One region of the Mesorhizobium sp. WSM4841 genome, then DNA from elsewhere that is predicted to be linked to it. Evidence: predicted binding sites of a transcription regulator. Region 1 holds the regulator's gene; the other holds the start of a gene.

What was found. Region 1 encodes PhoB, which activates phosphate uptake and scavenging genes when phosphate is short. Its sites were predicted from a motif close to TGTCATNNANCTGTCAT; they were not measured.
Region 2: the regulator PhoB is predicted to act here: its motif matches at 11,923-11,939, upstream of phnF (phosphonate metabolism transcriptional regulator PhnF).

Annotation. Positions count from the first base shown of each region.
Region 1 covers NZ_JBVVQC010000009.1:85,946-100,521, reverse strand. Annotated here, with positions in the region: gene AC0L14_RS13400 (PstS family phosphate ABC transporter substrate-binding protein) at 570-1,574, shown strand; gene pstC (phosphate ABC transporter permease subunit PstC) at 1,694-3,082, shown strand; gene pstA (phosphate ABC transporter permease PstA) at 3,075-4,688, shown strand; gene pstB (phosphate ABC transporter ATP-binding protein PstB) at 4,701-5,516, shown strand; gene phoU (phosphate signaling complex protein PhoU) at 5,555-6,262, shown strand; gene phoB (phosphate regulon transcriptional regulator PhoB) at 6,279-6,968, shown strand; gene AC0L14_RS13370 (ROK family protein) at 7,165-8,412, opposite strand; gene xylF (D-xylose ABC transporter substrate-binding protein) at 8,680-9,720, shown strand; gene AC0L14_RS13360 (sugar ABC transporter permease) at 9,863-11,194, shown strand; gene AC0L14_RS13355 (ATP-binding cassette domain-containing protein) at 11,288-12,082, shown strand; gene AC0L14_RS13350 (CHASE domain-containing protein) at 12,196-13,839, shown strand; gene AC0L14_RS13345 (YMGG-like glycine zipper-containing protein) at 13,935-14,177, opposite strand; gene AC0L14_RS13340 (hypothetical protein) at 14,260-14,576, opposite strand, start outside.
Region 2 covers NZ_JBVVQC010000014.1:90,788-105,363, reverse strand. Annotated here, with positions in the region: gene AC0L14_RS18370 (copper resistance CopC/CopD family protein) at 1-620, opposite strand, end outside; gene AC0L14_RS18365 (YcnI family copper-binding membrane protein) at 671-1,189, opposite strand; gene AC0L14_RS18360 (copper chaperone PCu(A)C) at 1,250-1,789, opposite strand; gene AC0L14_RS18355 (DUF2946 family protein) at 1,893-2,246, opposite strand; gene AC0L14_RS18350 (GntR family transcriptional regulator) at 2,342-3,262, opposite strand; gene AC0L14_RS18345 (UxaA family hydrolase) at 3,534-5,039, shown strand; gene AC0L14_RS18340 (aldo/keto reductase) at 5,119-6,117, shown strand; gene AC0L14_RS18335 (ABC transporter substrate-binding protein) at 6,453-7,448, shown strand; gene AC0L14_RS18330 (sugar ABC transporter ATP-binding protein) at 7,540-9,093, shown strand; gene AC0L14_RS18325 (ABC transporter permease) at 9,090-10,055, shown strand; gene AC0L14_RS18320 (zinc-binding alcohol dehydrogenase family protein) at 10,123-11,139, shown strand; gene phnF (phosphonate metabolism transcriptional regulator PhnF) at 11,148-11,897, opposite strand; gene phnG (phosphonate C-P lyase system protein PhnG) at 12,020-12,484, shown strand; gene phnH (phosphonate C-P lyase system protein PhnH) at 12,484-13,095, shown strand; gene AC0L14_RS18300 (carbon-phosphorus lyase complex subunit) at 13,097-14,209, shown strand; gene AC0L14_RS18295 (alpha-D-ribose 1-methylphosphonate 5-phosphate C-P-lyase PhnJ) at 14,206-14,576, shown strand, end outside.

The DNA of each region.
Region 1 (14,576 bases):
GCCTTGCTCGAAAAGGTCGAGCGCTGGCTCGGCGCGGACGGAGAAATCCAGCGCAACGCGGGATTGGCATCCCCGTCAGGCCGTAGAGTTCAGCCGCGATTCGGCGACGCGTTGCGAGCAAGACTATGGTGCGATCGCACCATACCAAAGCGTGCGTCCGGTTGGGACAATAAGCGCATTCGAGTTCCGCCCCTCCGGTTACGGGCGGGAGCAGCGACCGCCGGCAAGAAGCAGGGTCAGATTTACCCCAACGGACCTGTTTCGGCGATGGCGCGGCCATGACCTCCTTGGCCGCATGCAACGCGCTCCCGCCCGGATTTTCTTTTTCGGCGCCAATTGTTCGCCTGTCGAGGGCAAATGTCGGCCGGAAATCGTGCAAGCTGCTGATTCCAGCGGCAAACCACGGCTGTGCCGGCGAGACCCGCGGCGCTTCCTTTTCGACACGGCAGTGCCGCGTTACCGGGCTGACATCAAACTGTCATGTGACTGTAATAATCGGAGGCTATTGGCCTCAGCGGGCGCCGAAGGAATGGCGCCGAGAGACTATTTTCCGAACAGGAGCAGGCCACATGAAGAAATTCCTCCTTACGGCGTCGGCCGCGGCGCTTGCGCTCGCCGCGTCGGCTGGTTATGCCGCCGCGCGCGACCAGATTCAAATCGTCGGTTCGTCCACAGTGTTCCCCTTCACGACGGCTGTCGCTGAAAAGCTCGGCCAGAGCGGAAAGATCAAGACCCCGGTCGTCGAGTCGACTGGCACCGGCGGCGGCATGAAGCTGTTTTGCCAGGGCGTCGGCGAAAATACCGCTGACTTCACCAATGCCTCGCGCGCCATCAAGGACAGCGAACTTAAGACCTGCAAGGCAAACGGCGTGACGCCGGTCGAGATCAAGGTCGGCTTCGACGGCATCGTACTCGCGAACTCGAAGGCAGGGGCTGTCGTCGATCTGACCAAGGAACAGGTTTTCAAGGCGCTCGCCAAGAACGTCGCTGTTGACGGCAAGGTCGTCCCCAACCCCTACAAGAACTGGTCGGATGTCGATGCGTCGCTTCCCGCGACAAAGATCGAGGTGCTTGGCCCGCCGCCGACATCTGGCACGCGCGATGCGTTCGTCGAGCTCGTCATGGACGCGGCCTGCCAGGAAGAAGTGAAGGCGGCTAATGAAAAGGGCTGCGGCGAGATCCGCGAAGACGGCGCTTTTGTCGAGGCCGGCGAAAACGACAATCTGATCGTCCAGAAGCTGGAAGCCAACCCCAATGCCTTCGGCATCTTTGGCTTCTCGTTCCTTGACCAGAACGCCGACAAGCTGCAGGGCCACAAGGTCGACGGCGTCGAGCCGACCTTCGAGAACATTGCATCCGGCGATTATGGCGTTTCCCGCTCGCTCTATGTCTATGCCAAGAAAGAGCATGTCGGCGTCATCCCCGGCATGCAGGAGTTCATCGCCGAGTACACCTCGGAGGCTGCATGGGGTCCTGATGGTTATCTGGCCGACAAGGGCCTGATCCCGCTGCCGGACGCCGAGCGCGCCAAGTGGGCCGAAAACGCCAAGGCCCTGAAAGGCATGGGCTCCTGATGTTTCGGGGTCAGGGCGCATATCCGCTCTGACCCCTCATGCTCTAAAAGCCCAAAGCGCGGGACCAAGGTCCCGTGCTTTGAGCCGGTGAATGACCGGCGGTCGAGGGGACGTCCTGAATGGTCGGTTATCTCGTTATTCTACTGTTAGGTCTGGCCGCTGCGGCCTATTGGATCGGCCGGACACGCGCAATTGCCAGTGTCAACGGCGACGTCGCGCGATTGCATTCGCTGCCTGGCCAACATGGCATGTTTCTGGCGCTTTTTGCTGCCGGTCCCGCGCTGCTTGCGATCGTGTTGTGGTCGCTGGTGACGCCGGGAATTGAATCGTCGATCATTGCCGACCGCTTCTCCTCCGAGTTGTCGGGAATGGGCGTTCCGCAGGTCGAAGCTTTCATCCGCGACGCTCGCGCGATGGCCTTTGGCGGGCTTGTCGGCTTCGCCGATCCGACGAAAGAGGCAGCCGCGGCCGTCTACAAATCGATCCATACGACCAGCACCTGGATCATCTGGGCCGTCGCGTTCGTGCTTTCCGCGTCCGGATTTTACTGGGCCTATTCGCGCATCGCCCAAGCCTACCGGGCGCGCCACGTGGTCGAGCGCGTTCTTCGCGCATTCTTGATCGCCTGTTCGGTGGTCGCAATCCTGACGACGATCGGTATCGTCCTGTCGCTTATCTTCGAATCCCTGCGGTTCTTCCAACAGGTGCCGTTCTATAAGTTCCTGTTCGGCACGCACTGGTCGCCGCAGAGCGCCTTCACTGGTGCGGGGACGGAAGCCGGGGCGGTCAACCAGGACATTTTTGGCGCGGTGCCGCTCTTTGCCGGCACGTTGCTCATCACCTTCATCGCTATGCTGGTGGCCGCACCTATCGGGCTGATGGCTGCGATCTACCTTTCGGATTACGCCTCCAAAAGCGTCCGCGCGGTGGCAAAGCCGGTACTGGAAATCCTCGCCGGCATTCCGACCGTCGTCTACGGCTTCTTCGCCGCGCTGACGGTTGCGCCCTACTTCCGCGGTATGGGCGAAAGCCTGGGCCTCAGCGTCGCGTCCGAATCCGCGCTCGCGGCAGGCGTGGTCATGGGTATCATGATCATTCCCTTCGTTTCCTCGCTTTCCGATGATGTGATCAATGCCGTTCCACAATCCCTGCGAGACGGTTCCGCCGGCCTCGGCGCGACCAAGTCGGAAACCATCCGCAAGGTGGTCCTTCCCGCTGCCCTTCCGGGCATCGTTTCGGCGATGCTGCTCGCCGTCAGCCGCGCAATTGGTGAAACAATGATTGTGGTTATGGCGGCGGGCCTGGCGGCAAACCTCACGGCCAACCCGCTCGAAGCGGTCACCACCGTGACGGTGCAGATCGTGACGCTGCTTGTAGGCGATCAGGAGTTCGACAGCGCCAAGACGCTTGCAGCCTTCGCACTCGGCCTGGTGCTGTTCTGCATCACGCTTACCCTCAACATCGTCGCTTTGCGCGTCGTCCAGAAATACCGAGAGCAATATGACTGATGCGATCGCGTCATTCGGCGCCGGCCGGCGGCCGGTCAGCGTTCATACCGACGATGCCGCGAAGGCGCGGCTGAAGGGTCGTTACCGCACTGAAACGTGGTTCAAATGGCTTGGCGCCGCAGCCGTCGCGTTGGCCGGCTTATTTCTTGTGCTGCTCCTGTCGACGATCGTCACGCAGGCGATCCCGGCGCTGCGGCAGAACTATCTGACGCTGCCGATCGATCTTTCGGCGGCCAAGGTCGACCCGGCGAAACTCGACGCCGCCAACTACGACGCCATCGCTCAGGAAGCGCTTACGGCAAAATTTCCTGATGTGACGAGCCGTCAGGACAAGCGCCTGCTGCGCGGACTGATTTCCACCGGCACAGGCGTCTTCCTGCGCAAAGATATTGCGGCTGATCCGGGGATGCTCGGAGGAACGGTGGACTATGCGGTTCCACTTGACGATTTTGCCGACCTTTATCTCAAGGGGTTGCTTGCCGACGTCGGTTCGGACGAAGCGATTTCGACAAGCGTCACCCCTTCGGAAACCAGCGGCGACATCGATCTGACCTTCGGCGACGACGCCATGCTGACGCTGGCGCGTGGCAATGGTGCGACCGAGGGCGAAAACGGTATGCTCACGCTGACGAGCGGCGCGTCGTCGCTGCTGGTCGCGTTCAATGGCGGTACGGTCAAGCTGACCGCGCTGTCGCCTGGGGCCAACGGGACGGCGGTCGCAAAGGGCACGGTGATCGAGGCGCTAGACAGCACGGCGCCCGCCGCGAGCGGCCAAGCATTCCTGCGCGTCATCGACACGCCGGAAGCATCGCGAAAGATTTCCGACAAGATGATCGTCTGGCTCGACACGCTGAAGAGCGCCGGCCTGATCGAAAGCCGGTTCAACTCGATCTTCTTCTTCACCGGCGCAAGCCGCGAGCCGGAACTGGCCGGTGTCTGGGGCGCGGTCGTCGGATCGTTCCTGACCATGATCGTTACGCTCGCCATCGCCTTCCCGATCGGCGTTTCGGCGGCGATCTATCTTGAGGAATTTGCCCCCAAGAACCGGCTGACGACGATCATCGAAGTGAATATCAACAATCTGGCGGCGGTGCCTTCGATCGTCTTCGGCCTGCTTGGACTTGCCGTATTCCTGAATTTCTTCGGCATGCCGCGCTCAGCCCCGGTGGTCGGCGGCATGGTGCTGGCGCTGATGACCCTGCCGATCATCATTATCGCCTCGCGCGCTTCGTTGCGCGCCGTGCCGCCGTCGATCCGCGAGGCGGCGCTCGGCATCGGAGCGTCCAAGGTCCAGACCGTATTCCATCACGTCCTGCCGCTGGCGATGCCGGGTATCATGACCGGCACCATCCTCGGAATGGCGCATGCGCTGGGCGAAACCGCGCCGTTGCTGATGATCGGCATGGTCGCCTTCATCGTCGACATTCCCGGCGGCTTCACCGATCCCGCGACGATCCTGCCGGTGCAGATATTCATGTGGGCGGATTTCCCGGAAGCTGGATTCCAGCAGAAGACTTCGGCGGCGATTTTGATTTTGCTGCTGTTTTTGGTCATCATGAACGCCATCGCGGTGATACTGCGCAGGCGCTTCGAGCGGCGCTGGTAAGGAGTAGAGGATATGAACATCATGACGGAAGCCGGCGTCGAACAGAAACTGAGCAGCGGAACCAATGCCCCTTCGATCAAGATGAAGGGCGAAAAGGTCTCTGTTCATTACGGCGAGAAGCGAGCTCTGTTCGATGTGGATATCGATGTCCGCGAGAACCAGGTGACGGCGTTGATCGGCCCATCGGGCTGTGGCAAGTCAACATTCTTGCGGTGCCTGAACCGAATGAACGACACGATCGATATCGCGCGGGTGAGCGGCAAGATCACGCTCGACGGTGAGGATGTCTACGACCCGAAAATCGATGTCGTCGAGCTGCGAGCTCGCGTCGGCATGGTGTTCCAGAAGCCGAACCCGTTTCCGAAGTCGATCTATGAAAACGTCGCCTACGGTCCGCGCATTCACGGCCTGGCCAGGAGCAAGGCCGAGTTGGACGGCATCGTTGAATCGAGCCTGAAGAAGGCCGGCCTGTTCAACGAGGTCAAGGATCGCCTGCTCGAGTCGGGCACCGGTCTCTCCGGCGGACAGCAGCAGCGCCTGTGCATCGCGCGCGCCATCGCCGTATCGCCGGAAGTGATCCTGATGGACGAGCCCTGTTCGGCGCTCGATCCGATCGCCACCGCCCGCGTCGAGGAACTGATTGACGAACTGCGCCAGAACTACACGATCGTCATCGTCACCCATTCGATGCAGCAGGCAGCGCGCGTGTCGCAACGCACGGCGATGTTCCATCTCGGCTATCTGGTCGAGGAGGGCGCGACCGACAAGATGTTCACCAACCCCGACGACAAGCGCACCCAGGACTACATCACCGGCCGATTCGGCTGAGCGGTCCGGCGGCGAATTTCGAACACGAGGACAGTATCATGGGTGAACACACCGTCGCATCCTTCGACGAGGAACTGGAGCACATCGACAGGCTGATCCGCGATATGGACGAGCTCGCCGCCGCGATGGTCGCAGCCTCGATCCGCGCATTGCTTGCATCAGACAATGCGATGGCGCAGCGCGTCGTCTCGGACGACGCCATCATGGATGCGCGGCAGCGCGAACTCGACGATAGTGCGATCACGCTGATCGCCAAGCGGCAGCCGATGGCGCAAGATCTGCGCGCCGTGGTTGGCGCAATCCGCATGGCCGGCGATCTCGAGCGCATCGGCGACCTGGCCAAGAACATAGCCAAGCGGGTCAGCGCAGTCGGGCAGAGCGCCACGCCGCGTAATCTCTCGCACGGTATCGACGCGATGGCGGATCTCGTTCTTGTGCAGCTCCGCGGCGTGGTCGAGCACTATGTGTCGCGCAACGCCGGCGCGTTGAAAGAACTGCGCGCCGCCGACGAGAAGATCGACGTGAAATACACGGCGGTTTTTCGCGAACTCCTGACCTACATGATGGAGGATCCGCGCAACATCACCGCTTGCACGCATCTTCTGTTCTGCGCCAAGAATCTCGAGCGTATCGGCGATCACGTCACCAACATCGCCGAAAACGCCTACTATGTCGTGACCGGGCAGCAATTGCCGGCGGATCGCCCGAAGCTCGACGAAACGACGATGTCGGCGCCGGCGACATGACGGGGGTGACCGGTCGATGATCGCGCCACGCATTATGGTGGTGGAGGACGAAGAGCCGCTGGGCGTCCTCCTCCGCTACAATCTGGAATCCGAAGGCTATCAGGTCGAGGTGGTGACGCGCGGCGACGAGGCCGAAATCCGGCTGCAGGAAAACGTGCCCGATCTTCTGGTGCTCGACTGGATGGTGCCGGCGGTTTCCGGCATCGAGCTTTGCCGACGCCTTCGGATGCGCCCCGAAACCGAGCGGCTGCCGATCATCATGCTGACCGCACGCGGCGAGGAGAGCGACCGGGTGCGCGGCCTCTCGACAGGGGCCGACGACTACCTGGTCAAGCCGTTCTCGACACCGGAATTCATGGCCAGGATCAAGGCGCTGCTGCGCCGCGCCAAGCCCGAAGTGCTGTCCAGCGTGCTGAAGGTCGGCGACATCATGCTCGATCGCGAATCGCACAGGGTCTATCGCAAGAAGAGCGAGATCCGGCTCGGGCCGACCGAATTCCGGCTGCTCGAATTCATGATGCGGCACCCAGGTCGGGTCTTCTCGCGCAGCCAGTTGCTCGATAATGTCTGGGGCGAGACGATCTACATCGACGAGCGCACGGTGGACGTCCATGTCGGCCGGTTGCGCAAGGCGGTCAACAATGGTCGCATGCCCGATGTCATCCGCACCATCCGCGGTGCGGGCTATGCGATCAGGGAAGACTAGCTGATATTCAGGTGATGCCGGCCTGCGACCGGCGATTTCCTGCGCTTCCGGTACGTACCCAAAAGTACGCTCCGTTCCGGTTCTCGGAACTCGCCCAGTCTGGTCGCTTCGCGCCCGTCTTCGACTCCGGCGCGGCCTGACCTGAATCTCAACACATCCCCAAGTCGCATTCCGCCTTTGTTCCTTGCCTTCGGACTCACGCCACGTCCTTCCTGATCGTGCCGGACTTCCCTTGCGCGCCCGGCGCGAAAATCTCCTGGTCGACGAAGCTCAGCGCTCGCAAGGCGCAGCCTTCGCGGATCAGCGGCAGCTCGTTCGTCTCGGTGTCGAAGGAAATCGAACCCGAATGCTGGCCGCCGGCGGTCTGGGCGATGGCCTCGCGCAGGGCCGGCTCGATCAGGTCGAAGGCGGCAGCGCTGGCGCCGACCATGGCGACCGGCGCCGGATCGATCAGCGCGAACAGGCTGCCAAGCCCGAAGCCGAGCGCTTCGCCGGCCTTGCGGTAGGCTTCGCGCTCCGGTCCGTCCGTCTGGCGCGCCCGGGCCGCCAGTGCCCGCATCTCGGCGTCGCTGACATCGGCGACCGGCTCTGCGTTCTCGCTCAATTGCCTTGCGTTGCGCCAGATGGCGTAGTTGCCGGCATAGGCCTCGACGCAGCCGCGCCGCCCGCAGCGGCAAAGCGCGCCGCCCGGCCGATGAATCATGTGGCCGAATTCGCCGCCCGAGGAATGGGTGCCGGTGAACAGTTCGCCCTTCAGCACCAGCCCCATACCGATGCCGTGCGAGAGCAGGATGGCGATGAAATCGTCGCGGTAGCGATCCGGGTCGCGCCAGCGCAGCGCCACGGCCATCATGTTGCAGTCGTTCTCCATGATGGCCGGGATGCCGAACTCGCGTTCCAGAATGTCGGCGAAGGCGATGTTCGTCTGCGGCGTGATCGGCGACCACAACATGGCGCGCGCATGCGAATCGGTGATGCCCTGGATCGCCAGCGCGATGCGGGCGACGCTTTGGACGTCGAGGTCGGGGTCTTCGATCCGGCGCCGCACGATGGCGACACATTCGTCGATCAGCTCGTCGCGCGACATGGTCAGCGTGTCCAGCCGGCGCTGTTCCTCGGCGACCACCTGTCCGGCATAATCGATGACAGCGACCGACAGGAAATTCAGCGACAACACGACCGCCAATACGGCAGCGGCTTCCGGATTGAGGCTGAGGCCGACCTGCGGTCGGCCGCGTTTCATCGAAACGGTCTCGCTCGCCTTGCTCTCGGTCAGGATGCCTTCCTGGATCAGGTCTGAAGAGATCGCCGATATGGTCGAATGACTGAGGCCGGTGGTTGCGGCGATCTCGGTCCGCGACGGCTGGCCGGCCCGGCGTACCGCAGAAATCACCATCGCCCGGTTACGCCGGCGCAAATCGTCATGACGGATTCCAACCGACATTCTTTTGCTTCCTCCCTATTGCCGCGGCCGCTCATGAATCGGAAGCCGTCGGTAATGTCCGACAAATAGTGGCAGAAGCAGCAGGCCCTGTCATTATTTATTCCGAGTCTCGAAATAAGTCGGCAGGGACATCAAAATCCATCGGAATTGATGTTGACAGCGCTTCGCGGTTGGACCAGTATTTTTTCGAGGCTCGAAAAAATAGGGGGCCTTTGTGCCGGCCTTCGGGCCAGTTGGTCGCGCCGTACGCGGCGCAGGGAGGATATCATGAAGAGATTCGCAGCCGCCATTCTGGCGGGGGTCGCCATGTCGCTGACGCTCGCGTCGGTCGCACAGGCCAAGGACAAGGTCATTGGCGTTTCGTGGTCGAATTTCCAGGAAGAGCGTTGGAAGACCGACGAAGCCGCCATGAAGTCGGCGATCGAGGCCGCCGGCGACAAGTATATTTCCGCCGATGCACAGTCCAATCCCGGCAAGCAGCTGACCGATGTCGAGAGCCTGATCTCGCAGGGCGCCAACGCGCTGATCATCCTTGCGCAGGATGCCTCGGCCATCGGGCCGGCGGTGCAGAAGGCGCTGGACGAAGGCATTCCGGTCGTCGGCTATGACCGGCTGATCGAGAACAAGGACGTGTTCTATCTGACCTTCGACAACCAGGAAGTCGGCCGCATGCAGGCCCGCGAAGTGTTCAAGGTGGCGCCGGAAGGCAATTACGTCTTCATCAAGGGCTCGGGCGCCGATCCGAATGCCGATTTTCTGTTCGCCGGCTCCATGGAAGTGCTCAAGGACGCGATCGACAGCGGCAAGATCAAGAATGTCGGCGAGGCCTATACGGACGGCTGGCTTCCCGCCAACGCTCAGAAGAACATGGAACAGTTCCTGACCGCCAACGACAACAAGGTCGATGCCGTGGTTGCTGCCAATGACGGCACCGCTGGTGGCGTCGTCGCGGCGCTGACGGCGCAAGGCTTGGCCGGATCCGTCCCGGTGTCGGGCCAGGACGGCGACCATGCCGCGCTGAACCGTATCGCGCTCGGCACGCAGACCGTATCAGTATGGAAAGACGCGCGCGAGCTCGGCAAGAACGCTGCCGAGATCGCCTCGCAGCTGGCCGACGGCAAGCAGATGACAGACATTGCGGGCGTCAAGGACTTCGCCACGCCGGGCGGCAATGTCGTCCAGTCGCTGTTCCTGACGCCGATTGCCATCACCAAGGACAATCTCAACGTCGTCATCGACGCCGGCTGGATCAAGAAGGAAGAGGTCTGCGCCGGCGTGGCAGCGGGCACCGTCCCGGTCTGCAACTGATCCGGCCTTCGCAAGAAGCCTGAAACGCCGCGGCTTCACGCCGCGGCGTTTTTTCAGAAAGAATTGTTTTTCCGCTTCTCGCGGCTAACTTCCAAGCTGCTTCCGGCATCCGCGGCAGACGGCAACCCGGTGGGAGGACATCATGACCGACACGACTTCCAACACGCCGGCCGCCGATACAGCTGCCGATCGGGCGCGTGAATCCGAGCTCAGCTCCGTTGGCCGCTTCCTCAAGGCAACCGAGCTCGATATACGCATGCTCGGCATGGTCGGCGCGCTGCTGGTCATCTGGGTTGGAATCCACATCCTGTCGGGCGGGCTCTTCCTTACGCCGCGCAATCTCTGGAACCTGTCGGTGCAGACCTCCTCGGTCGCGATCATGGCGACCGGCATGGTGCTGGTCATCGTGATGCGCAACATCGATCTTTCGGTCGGCTCCGTCGAAGGTGTGATCGGCATGGTGATGGGCGTCGCGCAGGCCGAATTCCTCATCCAGGTCATGGGCTTCCAGCTTGGAAATCCCTGGATCTGGATCATCGCACTGGCTGCCGGCGTAGCGCTCGGCCTCATGATCGGCGCGCTCCAGGGCTTCATCGTCGCCTATCTCGAGGTTCCGGCCTTCATCGTGACGCTGGGCGGCCTGCTGATCTGGCGCGGCATGGCGTGGCTGATGACGAGCGGGCGCACCGTCGCGCCGCTCGACGCCACATTCCAGCTCATGGGTGGCGGGCCGCGTGGCTCGATCGGGGCAACCGCAAGCTGGATCGTCGGCATTCTCGCCTGTGTGGCCGTCGCCTTGATGCTGCTCAACGGCCGGTCACAGCGCAAGCGGTTCAAGTTCCCGCTGCGGCCAGTCTGGGCGGAGAGCTTGCTTGGTGTTGTCGCCTGCGCCGCCATCCTTGGCGCCGTCTGGATCGCCAATTCCTACCCCTGGCCGATCGGCATCGTTCGCCAGTACGCTCAGCGGACCGGCATCACCGTTCCCGAAGGCGGCCTGTTCATCGCCCACGGCATCGCCATACCGGTGCTGATCGCGGTCGCTGTCGGCATCGTCATGACCTTCATCACCAGGCGCACCCGTTTCGGCCGCTATGTCTTTGCCATCGGCGGCAATCCGGAAGCGGCGGAACTCGCCGGCATCAACACGCGCTGGGTGACCATGAAGGTGTTCATGATCATGGGCGTGCTGGCCGCGATCAGCGCGGCGATTGCGTCGGCCCGTCTCAATGCGTCGACCAATGCGCTGGGTACGCTGGACGAGTTGCTGGTCATCGCGGCTGCGGTCATTGGCGGTACGTCGCTGGCCGGCGGCTCCGGCACGGTGCTCGGCGCGATGCTGGGCGCACTTCTGATGCAGTCGCTGCAGTCCGGCATGGTGTTGCTCGGCATCGATTCACCGCTTCAGAGCGTCGTCGTCGGCGCCGTCCTGGTCGTCGCCGTCTGGCTCGACACCGTCTACCGCAAGCGGGTCTGAGCATGATCCCGAGCCGAAGCGCCGCGTCAGCGAAAATTGGACGCCGGTTTCGACGAGACCGTGCTCAAGCAAAAACCATAGGGAGGAACGATCATGGCTGACACAACTGCGCCCACGCCACTGATCGATATGCGCAACATTTCGATTGCCTTTGGCGGCATTCGTGCTGTCGACGATGCGTCGATCGACCTTTTCCCGGGCGAGGTCGTGGCACTGCTTGGCCACAACGGCGCCGGCAAGTCGACGCTGATCAAGATCCTGTCCGGCGCCTACAAGCGCGATTCGGGCCAGATCTTCGTCAATGGCGAAGAGGCTTCGATCTCCAATCCGCGCGACGCCAAGAAATACGGCATCGAGACGATCTACCAGACGCTGGCGCTCGCCGACAATGTCGACGCCGCCGCCAATCTCTTCCTCGGCCGCGAGCTGATGACCGGCTGGGGCACGCTCGACGACGGCGCCATGGAGGCCGAGGCGCGCAAGGTGATGGGCAGGCTCAATCCCCGTTTCCAGCGCTTCAAGGAGCCGGTGGTCAAGCTTTCGGGCGGCCAGCGGCAGTCGGTGGCAATCGCGCGCGCCATCCTGTTCAACGCCCGAATCCTGATCATGGATGAGCCGACGGCGGCATTGGGACCGCAGGAAACGGCGCAGGTCGGCGAACTGGTCATGCAGCTCAAGGCCGACGGCATCGGCATCTTCCTGATCAGCCACGACATCCACGATGTGTTCGAGCTTGCCGACCGCGTCTGCGTGATGAAGAATGGTCGGGTCGTCGGCACGGCGCGCACCAGCGACGTGACCCAGGACGAGGTGCTCGGCATGATCATTTTGGGCAAGTGCCCGCCCGGTGCCATTCCGGGCCCAGGTGCACTGAAGATCGCCGCCTGAAGCGTCAAATACCTGTCATGTGATATGCCAGTCGTCATGATGGTTTGGCCGCGCCATTGTGTTGCCACGGGGACTTGCCCATAAGATGGGGAACCATGGGCCGCAGCAGCAACTTGAAGAAGTTCTTCCCGATCGTCGCTTTCATCGCCGTCGCGCTGATCAGCCTGACGATGGCGGGATTCGCCTATTTCGCCACGCAGGAAGCAGCGCGCATCAAGTTCGAGGCGACGGCGGACGACGCGCTCAACCGGATCGACAGCCGCATCGACCTGCATCTGTCGCTGCTGCGATCGACCCATGCGCTGTTCGAGGCGCGCAATGGCGGCATTTCGCGGGGCGAGTTCAAGGCGTTCTTCGAAGCGCTTGGTATCAACGACAATTTTACCGGCCTGCGCGGTGTCGGCTTTCTCCGGCTGGTGAGAGCCGGCGACGAGGCAGCCGTCGAGCGTGCCATCCTGCACGACTATGGCGCCAGCGATGCGATCTATCCGGCTACGACAACGCTGCCATGGCGTACGCCCATCACGCTGTTCGAGCCGCTGGATCCTTCCAATCAATCCAGCATCGGCTACGACATGTTCACCGAACCGGTGCGGCGCGAGGCGATCGAAAGGGCGATGGCCGACAACCAGCAGCACGCGAGCGGGCGCGTGCAGCTGGGCCAGGAAACAGGTGCTGCGCAGACCTTCACCGGCTTCCTGGTCTTCGTGCGGCTCAACGTCGAAACCGCCCAGGACGGCATCGATGCGTCCAGATCCTCGACATCAGGCTTTCTTTATGCGGCCTTCCGCGCCCGCGATCTGTTCCAGACCGCGCTCAGCCGAACGCCGCTGCTGCCGGTGAACATCGAAATCTATGACGGCAAGGTGGATGCCGACCATCTTTTGTTCCAGTCGGAAACGCCGCCGGCGTCGAGCTTCGGTGACAGGCTGGTGGTTTCTCGCGAGATCACCATCGCCGGACGTCCATGGACCGTCCTGTTCAGACCGACAAGCGCATTCTCGCAACCCTCCTCGCGCGCCATTCCGGTGATGCTCGGCCTGTTCGGGCTGCTGCTTGCGGGAACCATCGCGCTGGTGGCCCGCTATCAGGAGCGGGCCTATGACGCGGTCTCGCTGCTTCATGAAACGACGGAAAAAAGCCTGCTCGAAAAAGACCTGATGCTGCAGGAGATGAAGCACCGCATCAAGAACTCGATCACGCGGGTGCTGGCGATCGCGCGCCAGACGGCGTCGCACGCCACCGACGTCCATGAGTTCTCGTCCTCTTTTTCGGCCCGGCTGCAAGCTATGGCGGCTTCCCAGGACATGCTGACGCGCTCGCGCTGGCAGAAGGCCGATCTCGGCGATCTCTTGCGCATCGAACTTGGCCAGGTGTTCGGCAAGGAGCTTCCCGAGGGGATATTGTCGGGGCCAGAGGTGTTGCTCGACGAGACGACGACGCAAGCGCTCGGCCTGACCTTTCATGAACTGGCAACGAACGCGCTGAAATATGGCGAAACCGGCAATTCGGTCAATGCTAGAACGGGCGAGTGGTCACTCAAGGTCGACTGGTCGGTCGAGGGCCGCAGGAGCGACCGGACGCTGGTCCTCAACTGGCGCGAAGCCGGCCAGAAGAAGCTCGAACCACCTGTCAAAACCGGTTTTGGCACCAAGCTGATCGATCTGAACGTCACGCGCGAATTGCGCGGTACGATCAATCGCGATTTTCACGATGGCGGGTTGAGCGTGGAAATCAGGATTCCACTGTCGGACTGAAACGCTGCCGCAAACCGACCGTTTTCGAAGGCGCAAGTAAACAGAGACCGGCTCGTCCGGTCTCCGCTTCTATTGCTTCATGCGTTTGAAACGGATCAACAGCGAGCCGTAAACAGACGGCCACGGTTGTCGCGGTACTGGCAATAGCCATTGCGCAGGTTGCGCACCAGCAGGCCGGTACCGGCACCGATGGCTGCGCCGACGAGCGCACCCTTGCCGCCATCAATCAGGCCGCCGGCCAGAGCGCCGACACCGGCGCCGACGGCGACATCCTTCTCAGTGGTGCTGCAACCGCTGACTGCGATCACGGCAACCATGGCAATAATCATCTTCCGCATAGGGTCACTCCTCGCCTTTTTGTCCTCACTTGTAGCTCTACCCGTCATGTATCATGCGAAAAAGCGTTTTGCCTGCTCGATTTCATTGTTGGCTAAGGGAATCTTTTTCGGGGCGCGCGCCGTTCGAGGCAACCTCAAGATTGGAAATCTCCACGGACGCGTCGAGCGTGCCGTCCGGACGCACATTCCAGACGATCTGGTCGTAATCATCCTCAAGTGCCGGATCGACGGAAAGGCATTTGGCAATTATGCGCGGAGCCTGACCCTGCAAATCGCTCAAGGCAAAGGGCCGCGCGGCGGTGCATTCCTGAGCGATTTCGAAAACGCTCACCGATACGGGCAGTTCGCGACACTCGGTCATCGCGTTCGAACAGCCAATGACCAGCAACACGGCAGCGA
Region 2 (14,576 bases), on a different contig from region 1:
TCCAGTCCCTGCAAGCCGAGCGACAAGGGCGCCGCGGCAAGGCCGCACAGGATCGCGGCGATGACGAAGCGCTGGCCGGAACGCCCGCCCTTTGCCAGCCAGGCGATGGCAAAAGCGCCGCCGACGCCGAGAAACAGGCCGACATAGAGAAAGACCTTGCCGATCCAGATTGCCGACCTCAGGCCCCGGTCGACAGCTTCGGAGACGGCCGGCGCAGCGCTCGGCGCGCCGATGGAAAACAGCGCCGAGCCGCCGACCGGATGGCCATCGGCGGAGATCACCCGCCAGCTCAGCACATGCGTGCCGGATCCAAGCCTTTGCGGATTGTCGATGTCGAGCGTCTGGCCGTTGAGCCGAAATGACGTCAGCGAAACCGGCGTTCCATCAGGCCGTACCAAGGTCAGCACCAGCGGCGACACCGGCTCGCTGAAGGTCAGCGACAACTGCGCGGGACTCTGCTCCAGCACGGCGCCGTCCGCCGGCTCGGTTGTGACCAGCGCCGCGTGGGCGAAGGCCTGATTTGGCGCGGCAATGGCGGCAAGCAGCACGATCGCAGCCAACAGGCAGATCGCAAATCGGCCGGTTGTGCACACCGTTCGCAGCAGGGATGCAGCACTCATGTCACAAAAACAGCGGCGCGCTCTTTCGAACAAAGCGCGCCGCCAAACAATCATTGCTTCGGCGCAAGCTTGAGGCTCGGCGCCGGATTTTCCAGCGCGTCCTCATCCTGCCCGGCCGCTGGAATCTCGATCCAGCGTTCGGCGGCGCCGTCGCATTCCTGCACCACCGGGAAGTAGAGCGTTTGGCCTGCCGGCAGATCCGCCGCCAGTGTGCCGCGGAAGACGAATTCGTCGTAGAATTCGTCCGGCAGGCTGCCGCCGCTCCAGTTGACTTCCTTGACGCCGCTGGACACCTCTTGACCATGTAGCTGATAGGATTTCTCGTATCTGCCGTTCTTGACCTGCAGCGTCCAGCCGGCTTTCGGCATCGGCTTCACTGAAATCACTCCTTCCGGGATTTGCACGCGCACCGCGGTCGTCGCCTTGCCCTCACAGCCATGCGGCACGCGCAGGATCGCCTTGTAGGTCGAGCCGACAGGCGCCTCCTGGGTTTCGAGCGTGACATGGGCGAAAGCCGCACCCGTCCCGAAGACGAGAAACGCGCAGGCCGACAAAAGATACTTGTTCATGATGGTCTCTCTGATTTCCATAACGGTGCTTCTGATTGCGACCTTTAAGATTTTTCCGGATCAATTAGCATGGTCAGCCATGCCGCCCGTTTCGCCCATGCCCTCGACGGCGAACTCGACGGTCACCGTGCCGGCCTTTTCGAAGGTCAGCGTGGCGGAAAACGTCTCGCCTTGCTTGGGCTGACGCTTCAACCCGAAGAACATCAGATGATAGCCGCCGGGTGCCAGCGCGACCTTGCCGCCGGCCAGGATTTCGAGGCCGCCGCTGACCGGCCGCATGGTCATGACACCGTCCTTGACGCCCATCTCATGCAGTTCGGTCTTGGCCGAAATTTCCGAGGAGATCGACAGCAGCCGGTCCGGCGAACTGCCGGTGTTGGTGATACTGAAGTAGCCGCCGGCCACTTTGGCGCCAGGCGGCGTGGCGCGCGACCAGGGATGCACGATCTTGAGGTCGCCAACCCTAAACTCATGCGCGAAAACGGCCTGGGCGCTGACGAACAGGAGGGCGAGGAGGAACACGGTGATGCCGAGTCGCTCCTCGAAGCTGTGCAGGAAGGACCTGTTGCGGCCGAACCGCGCGCGAAAAGAATGAGACATGATAGCTCCAGAACTGAGAAATCGCGCCGTCGGCCGGTCGCGAACAGTTTCGATGTTGAACGAATTCGCCCGCGAAAAATTCCGCAAGGCGAACTGGGACGGATCAGGCCGACGCCGGCGGCGCGCGCGGATTCGACGGAGAGCGGTCGCGGGCAAAGTCGAGATGCCTGAACGCCGGCAGCACAAAGGCGACGGTTTCGTCGGAAAAAATGCCGGACACCGTGGCGGCAGCGGGTGGCGGCGCGTAAACAGCCGAGGCCATGCCGCAGCCAAGCATGCAGCAAGCCGGCATGTGCTGCTGCGGATCGCCGCCTGGAAGCTGGGCCGCGCCCTCCTGGGTGCAGATGACATTGCCGAAGGCGTCGAGTTGCGAAGCATTCGGGCTTAAGCCGAAGGCGAATGCGCCAAGCGCCGACTGAAGCACGAGCAGGCAGGCCACGGCGAACGCGGCCGGTATGCTCCATCGTCTCCGCCGGATATTCAAAGACCTGCCTCTTCACGCAGCAACGGCCAGATGTCTAGCACGGGCTCAGCAGGTGGAAAATCGCCAAATCACTGCTGCGGCAACGCGGCGCGATCGGGGCGCTGCTGGCCTTCCGGAATCGACGTCAGCAGCGTGTGCCGTGCCGACTTCAGATGCTTGCGGCAGGCGGCGTCGACCTTATCGGGATCGCGCGATTTGAGCGCTGCGATATAGGCCAGATGCTCCGCGACCGCCACTTCGTTGCGCTCGCGCTCCTGCGCCTTGTTCCACTGGTAGTGGTAGTGGAAGATCATAGCGATGACGTCGTAGAAATCGACGATGAAGCGATTGTGCGACGCGCGGTGTATCAGCCGGTGAAAGCGCTCGTCGAGCTCCGAGAATTCGTTGAAGCGCGTGGCGATCTCGCGCGCCAGCAGGCGATGCTCGTCTTCCAGGAGGTCGAGGTCGGCCCAGACCGGGCTGTCTTCCGGCAGGGCGGCAAAGGCGGCAGCCGAGCGCAATTCGAACATCTCGCGGATTTCGGTCAGTTCCAGCGCAAAAGCGCGGGTAAAACCTTTCAGCACCCAATGGCTGTTGCGGCGTTTCTCGATCAGCCCGAAGCGGGAGAAGCGGATCAGGAACTCGCGCACGCTGGTGGTGCCGACGCCGATCTCGCGCGCCAGCTCGAGCTCGTTGATCTGCATGCCGGGCTCGGCGCCGCCGGCAAGCAGCCGCCGCATGAAGGAGCGCTCGATGATCTGCGACAGCGTGTCGGTCTCTTCCTCGGGGAAAAAGTCGTCCGGCCGCGGCACGCGCAAAACCGTCTTGCTGCGCTTGTTCCAGGTGATCAGCCCCGTCTCTTCCATGCGCGCAAGGATGGTGCGGATCGTCGTGCGGCTGACGCCGAGCAGCGCGCCCAGCTCGGGCTCAGACGGCAGGCTTTTCGTTTCATCGAGCAGCCGCAGACCGCGATTGTAGGCGTCCTTATAGACGTTATTGCTCTTCGACATCCCTGCCCCATTGCGCGCCGGCGCTTGCGGCGGCCGGCTTGAAGCGCGATATTGATAAACGTTCCTAGCGCAGGCCCCCAAAAAGCGGAATTGCTCTTCAGAAGTCAGCCTGGTTTCAGTGTCCGGTTCTCTGCGCATCCATAGGATACGCGCGGCGCTGTCACGAAAAAACAATTGACGCAAAACTGTTTTTTCACGATAAAAGACATTATCTTTTAACAGGCGCGTGTCAATCCGCTAGCGCATCCCAGGAACACCCAGGAAACTGCCCGTGAACGCCGCAAACAGCATTCTTCTGTCTCCCGCCGACAATGTCGCGGTCGCCAATGGCCGCATCGAGATCGGCGCGGTGCTGCCGGGCGCCGCCGTCGCCACGGCGCTGATCGAACCTGGCCACAAGGTGGCGATCAAGCCGATCGCAGCCGGCGAGGCCGTGGTCAAATACGCCCAGGCGATCGGCCGCGCCACCCAGGACATTGCGCCCGGCGAGCATGTCCATTCGCACAATCTGGTCTTCGAGTCCGGGCGTTTGCCGGTGGTGCCGCCGAGCGAAGCCGTGCACGCGACCGAGGCCGACCGCGCCCGCACCTTCATGGGCTACCGTCGCTCCGACGGCCGTGCCGGCACGCGCAATTTCATCGGCATTCTCGCCAGCGTCAATTGCTCGGCCACCGTTTGCCACGCCATCGCCGACGAGGCGAACCGCACGCTGCTGCCCAGATATCCGGGCATCGACGGCTTCGTTCCCATCGTCCACGGCCAGGGCTGCGGCATGAGCGCAACCGGCGACGGCATGATGGTGCTGCACCGCACGCTGGCCGGCTATGCCCGCCATCCGAATTTCGGCGGTGTGCTGATGGTCGGTCTCGGCTGCGAGGTCAACCAGCTCACCCTCTATGGCCAGAAGGGCGTCGCTGCGGGAAAACGCCATTTCAACATCCAGGAAGCCGGCGGCTCGCGCAAATCGGTCGAGAAGGCGTTGGTCGTGCTGGCCGAGATCGCCGAGGAGGTCGGCAAGCTTGAGCGTGAGCCGATTCCGGTCAGCGAGATCGTCGTCGGCCTGCAATGCGGCGGCTCCGACGGCATGTCCGGCATCACCGCCAATCCGGCGCTGGGCGCCGCCGTCGACATCCTGGCCGGCGTCGGCGGCATCGGCATCCTCTCGGAGACGACGGAAATCTACGGCGCCGAGCATCTGCTCGCCTATCGTGCGGCGAGCCCGGAGATCGCCGCCAAGCTGGACGGCTATGTGAAGTGGTGGGAAGACCATGTCGCCAAGCACGGCGCTTCCATCGACAACAATCCGTCGCCCGGCAACAAGCGCGGCGGCCTGACCACCATTTTGGAGAAGTCGCTGGGCGCGGTCGCCAAGGGCGGCCAGACGCCGCTCAACGGTGTCTTCGGCTATGCCGAGAAGGTCACCGGGCACGGCTTGGTGTTCATGGACACGCCCGGCTACGACCCGGTCTCCGCCACCGGCCAGGTCGCGGGCGGCGCCAACGTCATCGTCTTCACCACTGGCCGCGGTTCCTGCTTCGGCTGCCGGCCGACACCGTCGATCAAGGTCGCCAGCAACTCGACCATGTACCACGTGATGGAAGAGGACATGGACGTGAATTGCGGCGTCATCGCCTCGGGCGAAAAGACCATCGCCGGCATGGGCCGCGAGATCTTCGAACTGATCGTCGAGACGGCTTCCGGCCGCAAGACCAAGAGTGAGGAGTTCGGCTACGGCGACAACGAGTTCGTGCCCTGGCACCTCGGAGCGACCCTCTAGACCAGCCACTAACTGACTTAAGACATAGACGGGCCAGAGACATAGACGGGCCAGGCAAATGGCCGGTGGGAGGCTTTGCATGAAGAAACGCTGTGTTGGCAGCACTGCGCTGGAAATAACCGAGGTCAGCTTCGGCGGCGCGGCGGTCGGCGGCCTCTACCGAGCTTGCCCGCGCGAGGCGGCGATGCAGACGCTGCAGGTCGCCTGGGATGCCGGTTTGCGCTATTTCGATACGGCGCCCTTCTACGGCTTCGGCCTTTCGGAACGCCGCTTCGGCGATTTCCTGCGTGACAAGCCGCGGGACTCCTACGTGCTGTCGACCAAGGTCGGGCGCCTGTTGCGGCCGGTGCCGGAAGACCAGATTCCGGACCATTCCTATGTCGATCCGCTGCCCTTTGCGCTCGACTACGACTATTCCTACGACGGCATCATGCGTTCGGTCGAGTTCAGCTATGCGCGGCTTGGCCTCAATCGAATCGACATCCTGTTCGTCCACGACATCGGCGTCTACACGCATGGCGTCGAGAAAACGAAGCTGCATTTCCGCCAGTTTATGGATGGCGGGCTGAAGGCGCTGGAAGAGCTGAAGTCGTCCAGGGTCATTTCCGCCTACGGCCTTGGCGTCAACGAGGTGCAGATCTGTCTCGATGTCCTGCGCCAGGCGCCGCTCGACTGCATCCTGCTCGCCAGCCGCTACTCGCTGCTCGACCGCACCGCCGAAGCCGAACTGCTGCCGCTTTGCCGGCAACTGCAAACCTCGCTGATCATCGGTGGCGTCTTCAATTCCGGCATCTTGGCGATCGGCCCGGTGCCGGGTGCGCATTTCGATTACCTGCCGGCTACCCAGAACATTCTTGACCGCGTCGGCGCCATGGAAAAAATCGCCGCCGAGGGCGGCTATCCGCTTGCCGCGGCGGCGTTCCAGTTCCCGCTGCACGAGCCTGTGGTGGCTTCTGTGCTGACGGGCACCGCCAAACCGACCAATCTGGCGCGAAATCTCCAACTGCTCGACGTCCAGGTGCCCGAAACCGACTTCGCCAAATATGATCCCTACACGGTCGTTCAGAAACTTGGCTGATGCGCTGCGGCCTTCGCCGGTTAAACGGCGGACGGTGCGATCAAGAGGCGTCACAATCGTGCCCGCAAGTAAAGAATGAATATTCCATCTTGACTGGTTGCTGGAATTAATATTCCATTCCTTTTCGGAGAGGATCTGGAGGGTTTCCAATGAGGATCGGCACTCCCTTCCGGTCGAGGCATACGGAGGGCGATGCGAAACACCGCTTGCGTCGACCCAACCTATGCACTATCAAAATACGGTAAATGTTTTTTATTGATAAAGTTCTGTTTGGGCAGCGCCTATCCAAACCGGGCTTCCGCAACGTTCACCGGGCGACTTAGGGAGGAAGTCTAATGAAATTCGTGACCAGCATTCTCAACCGCCGCGCATTCGTGGCGCTCGCCGCCGCCTCGATGCTTGCCGGCGTGATGCATTCGGCGCCGGCTTCGGCGGCGGACGTAACCATTCCGATCATCGTCAAGGACACCACCTCTTTCTACTGGCAGATCGTCCTGGCCGGCGCCCGCAAAGCCGGCAAGGACCTCGGCGTCGACGTGCCGGAACTCGGCGCCCAGGCGGAGACCGACGTCAACGGCCAGATCTCGATCCTTGAAAACGCCGTCGCCGGCACCCCGGCTGCCGTCGTCATCGCACCGACCGAAGCCAAGGCGCTCGGCAAGCCGATCGATGAGGCGGCCACCAAGGTCAAGATCATCGGCATCGACTCCGGCGCCGACTCCAAGGCCTTCACTTCGTTCCTGACCACAGACAATATCCAGGGCGGCCGCGTCGCCGCCGACGGGCTGGCGGCCGCGATCGCCGAAGCCAATGGCGGCAAAATCGAGGGCGACGTCGCCCTGATCACCGCGCTTCCCGGCGCTGGCTCGCTCGAACAGCGCGCCCAGGGCTTCAAGGAACAGCTTGCCGCCAAATATCCCGGCCTCAAGCTCATTGCCGACAAATACGCCGACGGCCAGGCCACGACCGGCCTCAACATCGCGACCGACCTGATCACCGCCAACCCGAACCTCAAGGGCATCTTCGCCTCCAACCTGATCATGGCGCAGGGCGTCGGTCAGGCGATCGCCGAGAACAGCCTTGCCGGCAAGGTCGGGCTGATCGGCTTCGACAGCGACGAGAAGCTGGTCAAGTTCCTTAATGACGGCGTCATTTCCGGCCTCGTCGTCCAGGATCCGTACCGGATGGGCTATGACGGCATCAAGACGGCGCTCGCTGCCTCGAAGGGCGAGAAGGTCGAGGCCAATGTCGACACCGGCGCCAACCTCGTCACCAAGGCCAACATGAAGGATCCGAAGATCGACGCGCTGCTCAATCCGAAGCTCGACTGAGCATCGGCATTGGCGCACCGTTTCCGGGGCTTTTTGCCCCGGAAACGACCTACACTCGTGCCACTCGTGAGGCCGATCTGGGAGGATTGTCATGACGACGACGGCGCAGGAACTGCATCCGGCCCCAACGCTGGAACCGGGCAGGACGATCCTCGAACTCAAGGGACTGGAAAAGCAGTATCCCGGCACGCACGCGCTGAAGCCGGTTAACCTTGCCTTCAAATCCGGTGAAATCCACGCCATCGTCGGCGAGAACGGTGCCGGCAAATCCACCCTGATCAAGCTTTTGACCGGCGTCATGCCGCGCACCTCCGGCGACGTCATCTGGGAGGGCAAGCCGGCAGCGCTGGCGACGCCGCATGAGGCGATGGCGCTCGGCATCAATGCCGTGCATCAGGAGGTCGTTCTGTGCCGCCATCTCACTGTCGCGGCCAACATGTTCCTCGGCGAGGAAGATTCCCGCTTCGGCATCCTGCAGCAGCGGGCCATGGTCAGGGAAGCGCAGAAGATCATCGACGATCTCGGCTTCGATCTGCCGGCGCATGTCGTGCTGGGTGACCTGACCATAGGCCAGCAGCAGCTGATCGCCGCCGCCCGTGCCACCGTGCGCGGCACCAAGTTCCTGATCTTCGACGAACCGACTGCCTATCTCACCCGCAAGGAAGCCGACCAGCTGTTCACGCTGATCCGCCGGCTGAAGGGCGAAGGCGTCACCATCATCTATATCAGCCACCGCATGGAAGAGGTGTTCGAGCTCGCCGACCGCGTCTCGGTGCTGCGCGACGGCACGCTTGTCGGCACCAGGAACATCGCCGAGACCAACGACGCCGAACTGGTCAAGATGATGATCAACCGCTCGATCGAGCAAGTCTATCACAAGGAGCATTTTACCCCGGGCGCGACGCTCCTCGAAGCCAGAAATCTCTCCGGCAAGGGCTTCGAAAATGTCTCGATGTCGGTCCGTGCCGGAGAAATCGTCGGGCTCTACGGCCTGATCGGCGCCGGGCGCAGCGAGTTCGTCACCACGCTCTACGGCCGTCACCGCAAGTCGGCCGGCCAGATCCTCTGGGAGGGCAAGGCGGTTCAGGTCAACTCCGAGCATGACGCTATCAGGCTCGGCATGGCGCTGGCGCCGGAAAGCCGCCGTGACCAGGGCCTCTGCCTCAACCTGCCGGTCGGCCTCAATCTCAATCTGCCGATCTACAAGCGCATCTCCAGCAATCTGCTGATCTCCAGCGCACAGGAGAAGGCCGAGGCGGATCGCCAGATCGCCAATCTCAGGATCAAGACGCCGACGCGCAACGCACTCGCCTCCAGCCTGTCCGGCGGCAACCAGCAGAAGATCGTCATCGGCAAATGGCTGGCGCACGGCGCCAAGCTGTTCATATTCGACGAGCCGACAGTTGGCGTCGATGTCGGCACCAAGGCCGAGATCTACCGCCTGTTCGGCGAACTGTTGTCCAAGGGCGCCGGCATCATCCTTATCTCGTCCTATCTGCCCGAGGTCTATGAACTGGCCGACACGCTGCATGTGTTCCGGCGCGGCAAACTGGTGGCCACTCATGGTTTCCACACTGCCGACCATGAGGAGATCCTCACCCAGGCGCTGGCCGAGAAACAAGAAAAACCGGGAGGACAGATATGAGCACCGAGGCGATCCCGGCCGAAAGGCCGAAACGCAACTACAACGCCCTGTTCGGGCTGACGCTGCTGGCGCTGCTGGTATTGTTGTGGGTCATCCTGTCGGTGGCGACGCCGAGCTTCGCCTCCGCCAACAACATCTCGAACCTGCTGCGGCAAGGTTCGATGATCGCCATCCTGGCGGTTGGCCAGACCTTCGTCATCATCACCGGCGGCATCGATCTTTCCGTCGGCGCCGTGGTCGGCTTCGCCACCGTCATCGCGGCGATGCTGATCAACGCCGGCGTGCCGATTTTCCTCGCCATCCTGATCACCTTGCTGGTCGGCGTCGCCATCGGCCTGTTCCACGGCTTCGGCATCGTAAAGATGGGCCTGCCACCCTTCATCATCACGCTGGCGACACTGACCTCGCTGCGCGGCATCGGCCTCTTGATGACCAACGGCAACTCTATCTCGATCAACAACGATGCCTTCCAGACATTTTCGCGCAGTTCCTTCGCCGGCATCCCCAATCTGTTCTGGATGGTGATCCTCGTCGGTATCCCGGCCTACATCTTCCTGCATCACAGCCGCTGGGGCCGGTATCTGTTCTCGGTCGGCTCCAACGCCGAGGCATCGCGGCTTTCCGGCGTCAACGTCCAGCGTACCATCTACATGGCCTATACGCTGTCTGGCCTGTGCGCGGCTTTTGTCGGCGTGCTGCTTGCCTCGCGCATCGGCATCGGCAATCCGACGCAGGCCGAGGGCTGGGAGTTGCAGGCGATCGCCTCGTCAGTGATCGGCGGCACCTCGCTGTTCGGCGCCGTCGGCTCGGTGCACGGACCGCTGCTCGGCGCTTTCATCCTCGCCACCATCAACAACGGCGCCAATCTCTTGAACGTCAATGCCTTCTGGCAGCGCATCATTACCGGCGTGCTGATCATCGTCATCGTCTATTTCGACGGCCTGCGCCGCCGCGGCAAGTAGACCATTTTAACAACCGCTGGCCGGCGCTAACGGGGCCGGCGGTGCCATGAACCGACTGGATCAAAACATGAAAGCCGTCGTCTGCCGTTCGCCCGGTGAGCTTGTTGTGGAAGACCGCCCGGCGCCAGGCACTCCGCCCTCTGGCTGGGCATTGGTCGCGGTCAGTCATGTCGGCATCTGCGGCACCGACTATCACATCTTCGAGGGCAAGCATCCGTTCCTCGCCTATCCCCGTATCATGGGCCACGAGGTTTCCGGCACTGTGATCGAGGCCGGCGAAGGCGTCGATCTGGCCGTCGGCGAACCGGTGATCATCAACCCCTATCTCGCTTGCGGCAAATGCATCGCCTGCCGCCAGGGCAAGCCGAATTGCTGCGTCAGGATCGAAGTGCTCGGCGTCCACCGCGACGGCGCCATGTGCGAACGGATCCTGGTGCCGGCGCAAAATCTCTATCCGGCAGAAGGCCTGTCGCTGGCCGATGCCGCCGCCGTCGAATTCCTGGCGATCGGGGCGCACGCCGTGCGCCGCTCGCTGGCTGATCCCGGCGCGCGCACGCTGGTCATCGGCGCAGGGCCGATCGGCCTCGGCACGGCGCTATTTGCCCGTATCGCCGGTCTCGACGTGACGCTGCTCGACATGAGCGCGGAAAGGCTGGGCTTCGCCGCAAGCGAACTCGGCTTCGCCACCCTCGACGGTTCGCGGCAGTCTGCGACCGATCTGGTGCGCAAGGCGACCGGCGGCGAAGGTTTTGGCGTGATTTTCGATGCCACCGGCAACACCAAGTCCGTCCAGTCGGCCTTCGCCCATGTCGCGCATGGCGGGACGCTGGTCCTGGTCAGCGTCGTCAAGGACGACATCATCTTTTCCGATCCTGAATTCCACAAGCGCGAGATGACGCTCATCGGCAGCCGCAACGCGCTGCGCGTCGACTTCGATCATGTCGCCGCTTCGATCCGCGATGGTGCTGTACCGCTGGCAAAGCTCGTCACCCATCGCACGACGCTTGGCGACACACCGCGCGACCTCGCCCGCTGGGCGCATGAGAAATCCGGCCTGATCAAGGCCGTCATCCAGGTCGGATAAGACCAGACCTAAAGCGCCGATATCTTGAGCTCGACCCGCTCAGCCGGGAACCGCGTTTCGGCGAACTGGATCGGCTGGCCGTCCGGGGTAACGTTGACTGCGACCGTAACCAGCACGATGGCGCCGGGCTGCAGATCGAGATCGGCAAGGTCGGCGGCGTCCGCGTGGCGGGCCGACAACACCGTCGATTGCCTGAGATAGTCACCGATGCCGAAACGCTGGAATGAGGCGGTCACCGATCCGGTTTCGGCCATGGCGGCATCGATGCCGGCGAAGCGTCCCGCATCAAACCAGCCGGTGGCACGCGAGACCGGTTGCCCATCGGCTTCGCCGCGTGTCTCGAGGCGTATGACAGTCGAACCCTTGGCGAGCCCCAGCCCTTCGGCGACGCGCCGGCTGGCCGGCTCGACCGCCGATTCGAGCAGCACGCTGCGACGCTCCGACGCCTGCCCTTGCAAGCCCTCCGAAAACCGGGTGCGCGCGCCGATCGGATAGGACAGGCGCTTGCGCGACAACACAAAAGTCCCGCGCCCCTGTTCGGCCCTGAGCACGCCATCCTGCACCAGTGCGGCGATGGCGCTGCGCACCGTATGGCGGTTGACGCCATAGCGCTCGGCCAGTGCAACTTCCGGTGGCAACGCGGCATTCTCGGCAAAGTCGCCGACGGCGATCGAATGCATGATCTGCTCGGCGATCTGCCGCCACAGCGAGACGCCGCTGCGCCGCTCCAAGCTGCTGGCCATCTGCTGACCGATCATCTCTTTGCCCCGAGCTTTTGCGCCGTGTCATCCATCCGTCATGGACAGGCTTTAGAGAATAGGTATAATTTGTATAATTGTCTACATCATTATACAAATTCGAATGAGAAGGAACGGCGGCCATGCGAGAACAGGAAGCGCGCGATCAGCAGCTTGAGCGCAAGGCCATCATGGCGACGCTGGCGCAATCGACCGGCGACGATATCGTCCGCCTCTGGAACGAAGCCGGCCTGCCTTCGCAAGCGGAACTCCTGCGCGGACCCGAAACCGGCCTGGTCACCGTGCGTGGCCGCATCGGCGGCGGCGGCGCGCCGTTCAACGTCGGCGAGGCGACGGTCACCCGCGCCACCGTCCGGCTCGCATCCGGACAGGTCGGCCACTGCTACGCGCTCGGCCGTGACAAGCAGAAAGCAAAACTGGCGGCGATCGCCGACGCGCTCTGGCAAGATCCCACCCGCCGTAACGAGATCGAGACCAAACTCATTGCACCGCTGCAGGCCGCACTGGCCAGCGGACGCGAGCGGCGGCGCGCCGAGACGGCGGCAACGAAGGTCGATTTCTTCACCATGGTACGCGGAGAAGACTGATGGACATCGCAACGCAAGCGATCGAGGGCGGCTTTGCCGATCCGGTGTTCGACGCCCAGACAGTGTTCCGCGCCGTGATGGATGCGATGGCGCGGCCGGGCACCCTGCAGCCCCTGCCGGTCTTTGCCCGCCCGCCGGCGCCGCTGTCGGTCACCGCGGGTGCTATCGCGCTGGCACTGTGCGACAACGACACGCCGCTCTGGCTCGACCTCGTTTTGCAGGCCCCAGCGACGGTGAAATCCTGGCTCGGCTTCCACACCGGCGCGCCACTGGCCAACACGCCAGCCGATGCGCATTTCGCGCTGATCGCCACGCCGGCCGAGATGATGGCGCTCGACGGCTTTTCGCAAGGCACCCAGGACTATCCCGACCGCTCGACGACGCTGATTCTGCAGGTGAGCGATCTCGTTTCAGGCGCCCCTCTGCTGGTCGAAGGTCCCGGCATCGAAAGAACCGCGACAATCGCGCCGGCGCAAATGCCGCGCCACTTCGTCGAACAGTGGAAGCAGAACAACCAGCGTTTTCCCCGTGGTGTCGACATTATCCTCGCCACCCCGGAAGGCGTTGCCTGCCTGCCGCGCACGACGCGCATCAAGACGATGGAGGCGTGATATGTATGTCGCGGTAAAAGGCGGTGAAGCGGCCATTGCCAACGCCCACGCCCTGCTCGCCGACCGCCGCCGCGGCGACCGTTCGGTGCCGGCGCTTCGCCTCGACCAGATCGTCGAGCAACTGGCGCTCGGCGTCGACCGGGTGATGAGCGAAGGTTCGCTCTACGACCGCGAATTGGCGGCGCTGGCCATCGTTCAGGCGCGCGGCGACGTGATCGAGGCGATCTTCCTGGTTCGCGCCTATCGCACCACGCTGCCGCGCTTCGGCTACACCAGGGCGATCGACACCGGCGCGATGCTGGTGGAGCGGCGCGTGTCGGCGACCTACAAGGATCTTCCTGGCGGCCAGGTCCTCGGCCCGACCTTCGACTACACCCACCGGCTGCTCGATCCCGAACTCGCCGCCGGCGGCGACGTCGCCGAGCCGCTGCAGCGTGCCAGCGACGCGGACGCCATGCCGCGCGTCTCCGCCATCCTCGCCCGCGAAGGCCTGATCGAGCCTGATGGCGACATGCCGCAGGACCATATCCCCGGCGACATCACCCGCGAGCCGCTGGAATTTCCGATGGCGCGCGACATCCGCCTGCAGGCGCTGTCACGCGGCGACGAGGGTTTTTTGCTGGCGCTCGGCTATTCCACCCAGCGCGGCTATGCCCGCAACCATCCGTTCGTCGGCGAGGTTCGCATCGGCGAGGTCGAGCTGGAACTCGACGTGCCGGAGCTGCCATTCGCCGTACCGCTCGGTTCTGCGCGTGTCACCGAGTGCCAGATGGTCAACCAGTTCAAGGGCTCGGCCAAGGCGCCGCCGCAATTCACCCGCGGCTACGGCCTCGTCTTCGGCCAGAGCGAGCGCAAGGCGATGGCCATGGCGCTATGCGACCGCGCGCTTCGTGCAACCGAATTCGGCGAAGACGTCGTCGCCGCGGCCCAGGACGAGGAGTTCGTCATCTCGCACTCCGACAATGTCCAGGCGACCGGCTTCGTCGAGCACCTCAAGCTGCCGCACTATGTCGACTTCCAGGCCGAGCTCGATCTGGTGCGCCGCATGCGCGCCGAGCATGACGCCCGCGAGAACGGCGGCAAGATGGAAGAAAAAAGGGAGGCCGCGGAATGACCGCACAACCGACCGATATCGCCACCTACAACTTCGCCTATCTCGACGAGCAGACCAAGCGGATGATCCGCCGCGCGATCCTCAAGGGCATCGCCATTCCCGGTTATCAGGTGCCGTTCGCCTCGCGCGAAATGCCGATGCCCTATGGCTGGGGCACCGGCGGCGTCCAGGTCACCGCCTCGATCATCGGCCCCGACGATGTGCTGAAGGTCATCGACCAGGGCGCCGACGACACCACCAATGCCGTCTCGATCCGCGCCTTCTTCAGGAAGGTCGCCAATGTCGCCGTCACCACCGAGACGGCCAAGGCGACCATCATCCAGACCCGTCACCGCATTCCCGAACATCCGCTGACATCGGGCCAGGT